DNA from 2 places in the Micromonospora sp. WMMB235 genome. Region 2 is predicted to be linked to the other one. Evidence: riboswitches for the same ligand, from Rfam matches in the RefSeq annotation. Region 2 holds a riboswitch; the other holds the start of a gene.
The links. Region 2 has a riboswitch for cyclic di-AMP ahead of BFV98_RS03460 (transglycosylase family protein). Riboswitches for the same ligand answer to the same signal wherever they lie in the genome.

Region 1 (6,536 bases), 5.1 Mb from region 2:
GCCCCGGCGTGGCGGTTGCCGGCGGCCCGTACCCTCATTCAGCCCGTCGTGCCCTCCGAACACAGGAGCATCCGCGTTGACCGACCAGACCACGCTGGACCGGGAGATCGCCGCCGAGCAGCGCCACCTCGACCGGGTGTACGCCCGGCTGGCCGAACTGCGCCGGTCGGCGGCCGACGCCGAGCGGGAGGGCTACCGGCTGGCCCGGGTCGGCAACTTCGGCGCGCTGGTCGAGCGGGACGCGATGGTCTTCCACGCCGCCCAGCGCCGGCACGTGCTGGACGCCGAGCACGAGGGGCTGGTGTTCGGCCGGCTGGACCTGCGTACCGGGCAGGTGCTGCACGTCGGCCGTCTCGGCGTGCGGGGCGTGGACGCGGAGACGCTGGTGGTGGACTGGCGGGCCCCCGCCGCCGCCGCGTTCTACCAGGCCACGCCCGCCGAGCCGCGCGGTGTGGTGCGCCGGCGCACGATCCAGTCCGCGTCCGAGAAGGTCACCCGGATCGAGGACGACCTGCTGGACCCGGAGGCCGCGCCGCCGGACATGGCGGTGGTCGGTGACGGGGCGCTGCTGGCCACGCTGTCCCGGGCCACCGGCCGGGGCATGCGCGACATCGTCGCCACGATCCAGCGCGAGCAGGACGAGGCGATCCGTTCCCCCGGCAACGGCGTCACGATCGTCTCCGGCGGCCCCGGTACCGGGAAGACGGCGGTGGCGCTGCACCGGGCCGCGTACCTGCTCTACTCCGACCGGGCCCGGTACGCCGGCGGCGGCATCCTGGTGGTCGGCCCGTCCGGCGTGTTCGTCGAGTACATCGCCTCGGTGCTGCCGTCGCTGGGCGAGGAGACCGCCACGCTGCACTCGCTGGGCTCGCTGTTCCCCGGCCTGTCCGCGTCCCGGACCGATCCGCCGGACGTGGCGGCGGTGAAGGGTTCGCTGCGGATGCGCCGGGTGCTGGAACGCGCGGTACGCGACGCGGTGCCGGACTCCCCCGCCGAGCTGCGCCTGCTCTACCGGGGCGAGCTGCTGCGCCTGGAACGCCCCGCGCTGGACGCGATCCGGGACCGGACGCTGGCCCGTGGGGCACGCCGCAACGAGGTACGCCGGGCGGCGTTCGACGCGGTGCTCGCCGCGCTCTACGCGCAGGCCCGCACGCTGCGGGTGGGACGCCTGCCGGAGCAGCCCGCGTTCGAGGACGAGATCATCGAACGGCCGGAGTTCCGCGAGTTCCTCAAGGCCTGGTGGCCCCGGCTGCACCCGAGGCACGTGCTGGACTGGCTGGCCCGCCCGGACCGGCTGCGCCGCTACGCCGGTGGGATCCTCTCCTCGGCGGAGATCCGGCTGCTCGGCGACGCGTACCGGAGCCTCGCGACCGAAGGGCTGACGGTGGCCGACATCGCGCTGCTGGACGAGCTGGACGCGCTGCTCGGCAAGCCGGTGCGGCGGGCCCGCCCCAAGCGCGACCCGTACCAGCTCGCCGGTGGCGTGCGCGAGCTGAGCACGTACGCCGATCGGCAGCGCGCCGCCCGCGCGGCGGCGCGGGAGCGTCCGGACGACTACCGCGACTACGCGCACGTGGTGGTGGACGAGTCGCAGGACGTCTCGCCGATGCAGTGGCGGATGGTCGGCCGGCGCGGGCGGCTGGCGTCCTGGACGGTGGTCGGCGACCCGGCGCAGACCGCCTGGACCGGCGACCCGCAGGAGCTGGACCGGGCCCGGGACCAGGCGCTGGGCCGGCGCAAGCGGCACCGCTACGAGCTGACCACCAACTACCGCAACTCTGCGGAGATCTTCGCGGTGGCGGCGGCGGAGATCCGCCGGCTCTACCCGGACCTGCCGCTGCCCGACGCGGTGCGGTCCACCGGCGTGCCGCCGGTCGAGCGCACGGTGCCCGCCGCCGACCTGCCGGCGGCCACCGTCGAGGCGGCCGAGGCGCTGCTCGCGCAGGTGGAGGGCACCGTCGGGGTGATCACGCCGGTGCCGCGCCGGGACGAGGTGGCCGGCTGGCTGGGCGGGCTCGGCGCGGGCCGCCTCCAGGTGGTGACCAGCCTGCAGGCCAAGGGCATGGAGTACGACGGCGTGGTGCTGGTGGCGCCGAGCGAGATCCGGGCCGACCCCGGCTCGGGTGTCCGCACGCTCTACGTGGCGCTGTCCCGGGCCACCCAGCGTCTCACCACGCTCGACCCCTCCTGACGGACACCCGACGGTGACCCGGCGGTCACCCATCGTTCAGTTGCATACATAGCGATGTGAACATACATTGGGCCTGGCCGGTACGGGGCAGGAAGGGTGTTGGCGTGGGCGCAGGTCATGACCACAGCGGCGCGGTGACCAACGCGGCGCACCGCCACCGGGGCCGCCTCTGGGCCGCCTTCGCGCTGCTCGCCGCCCTGATGGTGGTCGAGGCGGTGGCCGCCTTCACGACCGGCTCGCTGGCCCTGCTCTCCGACGCCGGGCACATGTTCACCGACGTCCTCGGCATCGGCATGGCCCTCGCCGCGATCACCGCGACCCGCCGCGCCGGCACCGACCCGCAGCGCACGTTCGGGCTCTACCGGCTGGAGGTGCTCGCCGCCCTCGCCAACGCCGTGCTGCTCGGCGCCGTCGCCATCTACGTCCTGGTCGAGGCGGTACGCCGGTTCGGCGAGCCGCCGGAGGTGCTGGCCGGCCCGATGCTCGTGGTGGCGGTGCTCGGCCTGCTCGCCAACATCGTCGCGTTCGCGCTGCTGCGCGCCGGGTCGAAGGAGAGCATCAACCTGCGCGGGGCGTACCTGGAGGTGCTCGGCGACCTGCTCGGCTCGCTCGGCGTGATCGCCGCCGCGCTGGTCATCGCGGCGACCGACTGGTGGTGGGCGGACCCACTGGTCGCCGTCGGCATCGGCCTGTTCATCCTGCCGCGCACCTGGCGGCTCGGCCGGGCCGCGCTGCGCATCCTGGTGCAGGCCGCGCCGGAGCACCTCCAGGTCACCGCCGTGCACGACCGGCTGGCCGCCGTACCGGGCGTGGCCGAGGTGCACGACCTGCACGTCTGGACGCTCACCTCGGGCATGGAGGTGGCCTCGGCGCACCTGACCACCGATCCGGGCGTGGACCCGGGCGTGGTGCTGGCCGCCGCGCGGGCCGCCCTGCACGAGGACTTCTCCATCGATCACGCCACGTTGCAGGTCGAACCCGGAGCGTCGGCCGGAGTGTGCGGACAGACCGAGTGGTGATTAGGACACACTTAAATCACTGTGGCTAATGTAGTCTTATGCCGGTTTTGCCCCGCCTAGTGGCACTGCTCCACGGAGCCGTGCCCGGGCAGCGCCGGTAGTCTCGGTCGCGGCCGCACCCGCGGGCGCCACCCGGCCCCGGTGGGGCGGCCGTCGCCTAATCGTCCGCAGGGACGAGCCGGGGAACCACGTACGTGGGGTGCATCCGCGTCAGCGGTAGGGATCTTCCGTCCCGAACCCGTCAGCTAACCCGGTCGGCGTTGACGGAAGGACGTGTGAATGCCCCCAGTGGCACCTGTACGACGGACGGCCGCCCGGTTGGCGGCCCTGCTCGTCGCGACGCTGACCCTCGGCGTCGCGACCGTTCCGGTCTCCCCCGCCTCGGCGGCGCCGGCGACCGGCCTGCTCGCCGCAGCGCCCGGCGACGACGAGGGTGGCACGCCCGAACTGCGTGCCCAGCTCGACGCGGCCAGCAAGGGCTGGCTGGAGGCGAAAGCCGCGCTGAACCGGTCGGTGAGCCGCCAGAAGCAGCTGAACGAACAACTCAAGACGGTCGGCGCCGAGCTGGCCGTACGCGACGCCAAGGTCGGCGAGATCGCCGCCGTGGCGTACCGCAACGGCCGTCTGGGGACCGCCGGGGCGCTGCTCGGCAGCAGCAGCCCGGAGGGCTTCATGGACCGGGCCGCCGCGCTGGAGCAGGTCGCCGCGCACGAGGACCGTACGCTGCGCGACCTGATCACCACCCGGGACGAGGCCACCCGCACCCGCGCCCAGCTCGACGGAGAGATCCGCGAGCAGCGCAAGCAGGTGACGGTGATGGCCAAGCGCAAGGAGCAGGCCGAGCGCGCCCTGGAGGTGGCGAACGACCGGGCCTCGCGCAGCAGCAGCGGCGGTGGCAGCGTCCAGGGCACCTCCAGCAAGAACGCGAAGCCGGCACCGCGCAACTCGGACGGCTCCTGGCCGTCGGAGTCGTGCAGCGTCAACGACCCGACCCCGGCGAACGGCTGCATCACCCCGCGAACGCTGCACGCGCTGCAACAGGCCAAGGCGGCGGGCTTCACCCGGTACGTCTCGTGCCACCGGCCCAGCGGCTCTGGTGAGCACCCGAAGGGGCGGGCCTGCGACTTCGCCGCGCAGAAGAACGGCTTCGGCGGCGTGGCCACCGGTGGTGACCGGACGTACGGCAACAACCTGGCCGCATACTTCGTGCGCAACGCCGACCCGCTCGCCGTGCTCTACGTGATCTGGTTCAAGCAGATCTGGCTGCCCAGCAGCGGGTGGAAGTCGTACAGCGGCGGCAACGGCGACCCGTCCAGCGACCACACCAACCACGTGCACCTGTCGGTGTACTGAGCGCGCCCCGAGAGGGCCGGCCGGATCAGGCCGGCCGGCCCTCCAGGGTCGCTCCGAGACGAGCCGCCAGGCCCAGGTGAGCCGCCCGGGCCTGGCGGAACGCGTACCCGAACAGTGGCGCCGGAGCGGTGAGCGTGATCTCCACGTCGATGCGTACCGTGCCGTCCGGCTCGTCGCGCAGCCGGGTGTGGTTGCGGACCGTCGTCGCGGGCTGCTGACGCGCCACTGTGACGACCTCGTCCTCGCCGGCGATCAGCACGTCCGCCTGGTACGTGACCGGGAAGTGCAGCGGGCCCAGTTGCAGCCGGTCGGTGATCGCGTAGCTGGCCAGCGCGCCTGGCCGGGCCGGCAGCTTCCGGACCCGGACGATCAGCGGATGCAGCTCGCCCTGGCGACTCAGGTCACCCAGTAGCGCCACCGCTTCGGCCCGGGTGCACCGGGCCTGCACGGTGTAGCTGAAGCTGTCGCTGCTCTGCAAGCGGGCCCCCTCGCCGTCGTGCGTCGCGACGATCGTCCCGTACCGACGCCGGACTGGCAACGGGTAGAAAGTCCCCTGGCTGCAGGGGGTGTGGACGGCGCGCTCAGGCGCCGGGCAGCACCTCGGGGGTGTCGTCGGCGAACCACGGCTCGGGCGCGCCGAACAGGCCGAGCAGGCCGGTCACCCAGAGCTGCCGGTGCACGAACCGGCTCGGCTCGGTGACCACGAGCTTGACGCCGCTGACCTCGCAGGTCTGGAAGCCGGCGACCATGGCGCTGATGCCGACCGAGTCGATGAACGTGACAAGCCGCATGTTCAGCTCGATCCGCGCGGGGCGGCCCTTGGCGAGCACTTCGGCGATCGCTTCCCGCACCTCGTACGCGGTGTCGACGTCGATCTCCCCACGGGGCGCGATCTGGACGACACCACCCGGCCGCACCGACTTCACGATCGACAGGCTCACGCGAGCACCTCCACTCGCCCATGACGGGCGCCTCATCAGTACGCGGGCCGCGACCGAGAGTATTCCTCCAACGGCCCGGTCGCCACCCCCCGGGATGAGCAATTCGCGAACTGGGCACACCTGGGCGTACCCAATCCGGACCTCCGGGTTCCAGTTTCCCCTGTATGGCGGGTCGCGGCCAACCGTGCGACCGGGCGGGCCCGCCGATCCGCCGACCAGGGTAGCGGGCGCACGCACGTCCCGTGGGCACCGGTCCCGGCGCGTTCGGGTGGTTCGTCCCGTTCGCAGCTCACGGCCGGGAACCACGGCGTGGTTTGCCACGCGCCCCGGTGGGGCACTGCCCGAGACAGTGAACCCGCCGGATGGACACCGGAGTCCGAAGTGGCCGCCGGCCTTCGGCACCCGAGGAGGTAGAACGATGTTCGGATCCAACCTGCTGGACCGCCGGGGCAAGGCCGAGCGGGTCGCCGACCAGGCGTGGCAGAACCTGCTCTCCGCCGCCGGTTCCGCCGGTGACAGCGTGCGCGACGCCACCCGGACCGCCCGCCGCAGCTCCTCCGGCCTGGCCGACGACGCCACCGACCTGGTCGGCTCCGCCGCCGACGAGGCACGCCGCCGGGCGTCCCTCGCCTTCGACGCGCTCGCCGGCCGCCGGCCCGCCCTGCCCTGGACGCTGCTGATCGCGGCGGCGCTGGCGGGCGCGGCGATCGGCTGGGCCGCCGGCACCGCGGCGCGCGCCGCCGGCAGCCGGGACCGGGCCGCGGACGAGATCGAGTTCGTGGACGTGGACCGGCCGAACTCGCCGGCCGGCCTGGACGGCTGACCCGCCCGTACGACACGACGACGGCCGCTCCCGGGACTCCCGGGGGCGGCCGTCGTGCTGCCTCACCCGCCCCGGGTGAGGCCCGCTCACCCGGGGCGCGCGCAGGATCGCGGGTGCGGGACCACGTGCCCGCGCCGCGATCGACGGGAGGGGAGCCGGATGGCCACCGACACGATCACGCGTACCGACCGGGACATCCAGTCCGCCGT
Region 2 (6,536 bases):
GTGGACGCCCCGGCCGGCCAGCTCCAGGCGCAGGGCGTTCGTCATCGACCACTCGGCGGCCTTCGCCGCGCCGTACGCGCCGACGCCGGGGAACGTGAACCAGGACAGCGCCGACAGCACGTTCAGGATCGTGCCGCCGCCGTTGGCCACGATCTGCGGCGCGAACGCCCGTACCACCGACAGCGTGCCGAGGTAGTGCGTCTCCATCTCCAGCCGGATCTGCGCGAGGTCGCCGTCGAGCAGGTCGGTGCCGGTGCTCACGCCGGCGCTGTTGACCAGCAGCGTCACGTCCCCGGCCCGCTGCGCGGCGGCGGCCACCGACTCGGGGTCGGTGATGTCGAGGCGTACCGGGGTGACTCCGGGCAGGTCCACGGTGTCCGGGTTGCGGGCGCCGGCCCAGACGGTGGCGCCGCGTGCGATGAGTTCGGCGGCCAGGTGCCGGCCGAAGCCGCGGTTGGCGCCGGTGACCAGGGCGGTGCTTCCAGCGATCTTCATGTCTCGCTCCGAGGTGTGGGGAAGGGAGGGGTCAGGCGGACAGCAGGCCCGGACCGGGCAGGACGGCCAGCTCGCCGGGGGGTACGTCGTGCCCCGCGCCGCAGCGCAGCCGGGCGTGTACCGCGGCGCCGCACTCCTCGTGGGCCACCCGCACCGCCGGGCCCGCCTCGTCGGCGGCGTACGTGTCGCCCCACTGCCGCAGCGCGACGAGCACCGGGATCAAGTCGCTTCCCTTCGCAGTGAGCACGTACTCGTCGCGGGTGCGCTGCCCGGGCTCCCGGTAGGGACGCCGGTCGAGCAGCCCGTCGGCGACGAGCTGCTTGAGGCGTGCGGCGGCCACCGGCTCGCTGACGCCGACCCGCCGGGCGAAGTCGTCGAAGCGGCGGGTGCCGAACGACGCCTCCCGCAGCAGGAGCAGCGTGGTGCGGTTGCCGACCACCTCCAGCGCCCGGGCGATCGAGCAGTTGGCGGTGGACCAGGAGTCACGCTGCGCAAGGAGGTCCGTCATGGCGTCGACGGTACCCCCTGACTTAAGTAAGCAGAAGCCAGCTACCTCACAGCTGGCCGGGGAAGAACCCGTGCCGGGCCAGCGGCTCGACGATCTGGTGCTCCTCGTACGACAGGTGCGACAGCAGCGTGTCGGTGAGCAGGTCCACCGCCTCCTGGAGCTGCGTGAAGTCGCCGGGCCGCCGGACCAGCTCCACGAGCGCCCGGTCGACGCTCTCCACCACCCCGTGGATCACCACGTGCTCCTCCTCGAGGCGGTCCAGCACCGCGGCCAGCCCGGCCTCTGAGCGGCGCAGGTGCGGGAAGACCGAGGCGTCCTCCAGCCCGTGGTGCTGGGTGACCATCGTGCAGTAGGCCGCGCAGTACGCCCCGAGCGTCCAGTTGTTCTGCCGCATGGTCATCTCGTTGAGCGCGGCCCGCGCCCGGCCCGGCGAGACCGAGCCCTGCTTGACCTGTTCGAGCAGGTCGCGCACCTGGGCCAGCTCCTGGCGCAGATGGTCGTGCACGTCCACCAGGTGCTGCCCGGCGGCCTGTCCCCGGGCCGGGTAGACGTGTCCGGCCGGCGGCGGCGGAGCGCTCGGGCGGGTGGACTCGTCCCACGGGCGGCGTGTGCTCAGGCGTACCCCCGGGTCGGGGGTGGGGGTGACGCGGAGCGTGCTCGGGCCGTCGGCGGTGGTCGGCTCGTCGGCGGCCTCCCGGGCGCCGCCGGCGGGCGTGGCGCGCTCGGCGGCGACCAGCTCCCGGACCGCGGGGGCCACCTCCTGGCCGAAGATCTGGATCGCGCGCGGCTCGTCGCTGCCGAGGATGAACGTGGTGATGCCGTGCTCCAGGGTGAGCCCGGCCAGTTCCTCCACCCACTGCTCCGGCGGCCCGGTCAGGAAACCGGCCGACGAGCGGGCGAACGTGCCGGTCACGTTGAGCATGCGGCGGATCGCGGCCGGGTCGCGCCCGGCGGCCCGGGCGCCCTCGTCCACGAGCGCGTTCAGGGCGGGCAGCTCGTCGGGGCCCTTGGGCAGGTACGACAGGGACGGCAGCCAGCCGTCCGCGGCGCGGCCCACCAGGCGCAGCATGCGCGGCTTGTACGCGCCGACCCAGATGCCGACCGGATGCGCGGGCGCCGGGCCGCGCTTGGCGCCGACCACCCGGTAGTGCTCGCCGTCGACACGGATCATGCCGCGGCTGCCGGTGTCCCAGACCTCGCGGATCACCCGGATCGCCTCGTCGAGGGCGTCGACGGCGGCGCCGGGGGACAGGCGCCGCCCGCCCGCCCCCTCGATCGCGTCCCAGAACGCGCCCGCGCCGAGTCCCAGCTCGACCCGGCCGCCGGTGAGCAGATCCAGGCTGGCGACGCTGCGGGCCAGTACCACCGGCTGGCGCAACGGCAGGTTGAGGACGTTTCCGGCCAGGCGGATGCGTTCGGTCGCCGCGGCCACGTAGGACATCAGCGTCCAGGTGTCCAGGAAGCCCGGCTGGTAGGGATGGTCCTGGAACGTGACCAGGTCCAGCCCGACCTGCTCGCACAGCCGGGCCAGCGCCACGACCTGGTCGGGCTGCCCGGCGGCGGGGGTGATGAAGCCGCCGAAGGTCAGCTCGTGTCCGTGATCGGTCATCCGTCAAGCCCTCCCGTGATCTTGCCTGGCCCTGCCACCGTAGCGCCGCCGCCGGTAGCCCGGCCGGGTGAAGAGCGTCACAAGAAGTGGACGATCGTCGCAAATCGCTCCTAGCGTCGGTTTCGTTCGCAGACGCGGACACCGCGGGCCGGAAACGCCAAATCCCGCCGCCGTCCCCGGTAACCGGACCTCGCGCGGGAGCGGGGGAACCACACGTTCCACGGTGCATCGTCACCTCGGGGTGAAGCCGCCACCGGCGGCCGGGCTCCTCGGCCCGAACCCGACAGCTCACCTCGTCGGCGTGGAGGAATCCACATGGCAACTGAATACTCAGCCCGAAGCCGCCGTACCGCCCTCGGAGCGGTCCTGGCCGGCGCCGCCGTCGGCGCCGCGACCCTGTTCGGCCCGGCCGCTCCGGCCAGCGCAGGCGTCAACTGGGACGCGGTCGCGCGCTGCGAGTCGGGCGGCAACTGGAAGATCAACACCGGTAACGGCTACTACGGCGGGCTCCAGTTCTCCCGCGCCACCTGGAACGGCTACGGCGGCAAGAAGTACGCCGCCCGCGCCGACCTGGCCAGCCGGTCCGAGCAGATCGCCGTCGCGGAGAAGGTGCGGCGCGGCCAGGGCATCGGCGCGTGGCCGGTCTGCGGCAAGAAGGGCGGCTCGGCGAGCGCGGCGACCCGGTCCGAGCGGGCCACCACAAAGGCGGCCCCGAAGCGGGCCGCCACGCGCGAGGCCGCGCCGGAGCGGGCGGCCACCCGCAAGGCCGCGCCGGAGCGCGCCACGACGACGGTGGCGCCGCAGCCGTCGTCCGGCGCCGGGACGTACCTGGTCCGGCGTGGGGACACGCTGTCGGAGATCGCCGTGACGCAGCGCGTCGACGGCGGCTGGCGCGCCCTGCACGAGCGCAACCGCGCAGTGGTCGGCGACGACCCCGGCCTGATCTTCCCCGGTCAGCGGCTGCGGCTGCGCTGACAGCGGTCCGAGAACGCCCGGCCGGGGCGACCCGGCCGGGCGTTCGCCCCGTCCGCGACACGCCGCGTCGACGGTGTCCGGCCTGCTCCCGGCGTCCGGGAGACGGTCCGCAACGGTGGTGACCGCGATTCGTCGGAGCCGGTTGCTAGGGTCACGATGCTCGGCTAAGACGTGAAGAAAGCGCGGATATGACCAACGACCCGTTCTCGGCGGCCGCGAGCATCGACGAGCTGCTGACCCGCACGCAGCAGGCGCTCACCGCGATGCGCTCCCGGGCCTCGGCGCACGCCGACGGCGAGCCCGGCGACCTGCTGCGCGCCGAGGGCACGGCCGCCGGCGGCCGGGTCCGCGCGGTCGCCGTCCAGGGTGGCCGGCTGGATTCCGTGACGATCGACCCGGAACTGGCCGGCGAGCCCTTCGACGTCCTCTGCGGACACTTCGTCACCGCCGCCAACGCCGCGCTGTCCGAGCTGGACGCCCGGGTCAGCGCGTCGGCGCGGGCCGACGCCGACGCGCTCGCCGCCCGGCTCGGCAGCATGGGCGACCAGGCCGAGCTGTTCGGCCGCGCGATGCACGAGGCGGCCGCGCGGATCCACCGCGACCGCGGCACCGCGTCCCAGGGCGCGCGCCGGGCCTGACACGGCGAAACGGCCGGCCCGACACGGCGGGACGCCGGTCCGGACACGGCGAGGCGGCCGGCCGCCGGGAGGACGACGACCGGCCGCGCACGCCACGGTCAGCTCAGGGTGACCGCGGTGTCGTCGACGACGAAGGACGTCTGCAACGAGCTGTCCTCCACGCCGCTGAACGAGATGGTCGCCGTGGTGCCTGCGAGCGACGAGATGTCGAAGGACCGCTGCACGTAGCCGGTGGCCTTGTTCAGGTTGGAGTACGTGGCCAGCGTGGTGCTGCCCGCCTTGACGGTGAGCTTGTCGTACGCGGTGCTGGTGGTCGACTCCGCGCTGTCGATGTGCAGCCAGAAGCTCAACGTCGCCCGGCAGCCGGCCGGGATCGTCACCGACTGGCTGAGCGTGTCGGTGTGCGACGAGCCGTACCCGTCCAGCCACGCCTTGTACGAGCCGCCGTGCGCGGCCTGGCCGCTGTCGGTGGTGATGACGCCGGACGAGGCGCTCCAGCTCACGTTGCCGGACTCGAAGCCCGGGTTGGCGAGCTTGTTGCCGGAGCAGCCGCCCGACGGCGGGGTGGTCGTGGTGCTCGGGGTGGGCGTCGGGGTGCCGCCGGCGCAGGTCGGGTCACCGGACTGGGCCGGCACGCTCACCGCGTCCCAGGCCGCCTTGACCGTGTTGAACTCCGCGCAGCTGCCCGGGTAGAGGTTCTTCGCCGCCTGGAGCGTCCAGGTGCGGTACTTCAGGTACGACGAGGACGAGGTCTTCAGCAGCATGCCGTTGTACATGATCTTCATGGCCTTCTGGATGCCCAGGCCGGTCACGCTGCTGCCGTTGCAGGTCGAGCTGGACGGTTGCCCGTTGGTGGGGCTGCTGCCGTTGGTGAGCAGGTAGAACCAGTGGTTGCCCGGGCCGGCCGCGGCGTGCACCTCGGTCGACGGGATGCTGCTGGAGTAGCAGTTCGGGTCGCCGAGCGCCGACGGGTTGTACATGTTGCGGATCGGGCCGGAGCCGACCAGGTTGATCTTCTCGCCGACCAGGAAGTCCGGCGCGTCGTAGCTGGACGGCTCGTTGGCGAACCACTCGGTGGCCGCGCCGAACGTGTCAGCCACGAACTCCTGGGTGCCGCCGCCGGAGATGCCGCCCGGGGTGTTGTCGTCGATGCCGTGGCCGATCTCGTGCGCCACCACGTCCAGCGAGCCGATCCACTGGCCGGCGGTGTTCTTGCCGATCTGCACCTGGCTGCCGTCGTAGTAGGCGTTCTGGTCGTTGAGGCCCACCCGGATCGGCCAGTAGCCGCCGTTGCCGTTGGCGCCGTTGCGGCCCAGCCACTGGGCGAGCATCTTGTGCTCGGTCTGCGCGGAGAACAACGCGTCCACGCAGCCGGTCTCCTTGTTGGTGGCGGTGCCGTTGCCCCACACGTCGTCGGAGCCGCTGAACGTGGTGTTGTTGGCCGCGTCCTGGCAGCTCAGGTTGGTGACGGTCGGGTCCTTCATGGTGTACGTGGAGCCCGACTGGGTGGTGTTGAGCGTGAGCGGGCTGGGCCCGTTCCAGGCGCCGGTGCCGGTGCCGCGGACGACGTGCTCCTGCTTGCGCAGGACCGCGCCGGTGCGGGCGTCGACGTCGACGGTGAGCCGGCTCGGCCCGTCCGCGCCGGTGCCGCGAACAGTGGTCTCCCAGGCCAGCGCCGGTGCGGCGCCGAGCGTGTAGACCACGAGCGTGGTGCCCTCGACCGCGTTCACGGTCTTGAGCTGGGCGCGCGCCGTCTTCGCGGCGGCGGCCGGAGTCAGCGCGGGCGTGGTGGCGAGGGCGCCGATGGGCCGCTGCTGGGCGACCGAGGCGTACTTCAGGTTGCCGGCCGAGTCCGTGGCGAGCACGAAGTCGCCGCCGACCACCGGGAGGCCCTTGTAGGTGCGCTCGTAGGGTACGTACTGGGTGCCCTCGGAGGAGATGACCGGCTTCTGGACGAACGCGTCGTCGGAGCCGGCCTGCAGGTAGGCGGGGCGGTTCGCGACCAGGGCGCGGGCCGAGTCGGCGGCGGTCGCGCGGGCCTGCGCCGGGTCGGGGGCGGCGGGTCCGGGTGGCGCGGCCTGCACGGCGGCGGCGGTGCCTGCGGCGAGTAGGCCGGCCGCGGCCGCGCCGGTGAGCGCGGCGAGGCGAGGTGAGAGTTTCACGGGGGTTTGCTCCTGTTCTACAGGCGCGCCGCACGGAGCCCGGTGGGGACGGGCGGCGCGGTGGTGCGAGGCAGGGTGACGGCCGGTCACCGGAGCTGCCGGCGTGGCTCCGGGTCGACAGATCGACCGTCGCGAGTCGCCGGGGGTCG

Region 1: linked by a shared signal. The riboswitch ahead of BFV98_RS26675 (hypothetical protein) and the one ahead of BFV98_RS03460 (transglycosylase family protein) in region 2 are both predicted to bind cyclic di-AMP.

What each region holds. Positions count from the first base shown of each region.
Region 1 is NZ_MDRX01000001.1:5,971,598-5,978,133, reverse strand. Features, by position in the region: gene BFV98_RS26685 (AAA family ATPase) at 77-2,191, shown strand; gene BFV98_RS26680 (cation diffusion facilitator family transporter) at 2,296-3,210, shown strand; cyclic di-AMP (ydaO/yuaA leader) riboswitch at 3,355-3,485, shown strand; gene BFV98_RS26675 (hypothetical protein) at 3,490-4,563, shown strand; gene BFV98_RS26670 (SRPBCC family protein) at 4,589-5,041, opposite strand; gene BFV98_RS26665 (STAS domain-containing protein) at 5,145-5,504, opposite strand; gene BFV98_RS26660 (hypothetical protein) at 5,923-6,327, shown strand; gene BFV98_RS26655 (BON domain-containing protein) at 6,487-6,536, shown strand, end outside.
Region 2 is NZ_MDRX01000001.1:840,540-847,075, forward strand. Features, by position in the region: gene BFV98_RS03445 (SDR family oxidoreductase) at 1-495, opposite strand, end outside; gene BFV98_RS03450 (helix-turn-helix domain-containing protein) at 527-1,003, opposite strand; gene BFV98_RS03455 (LLM class flavin-dependent oxidoreductase) at 1,050-2,612, opposite strand; cyclic di-AMP (ydaO/yuaA leader) riboswitch at 2,758-2,929, shown strand; gene BFV98_RS03460 (transglycosylase family protein) at 2,928-3,587, shown strand; gene BFV98_RS03465 (YbaB/EbfC family nucleoid-associated protein) at 3,776-4,225, shown strand; gene BFV98_RS03470 (M4 family metallopeptidase) at 4,324-6,387, opposite strand.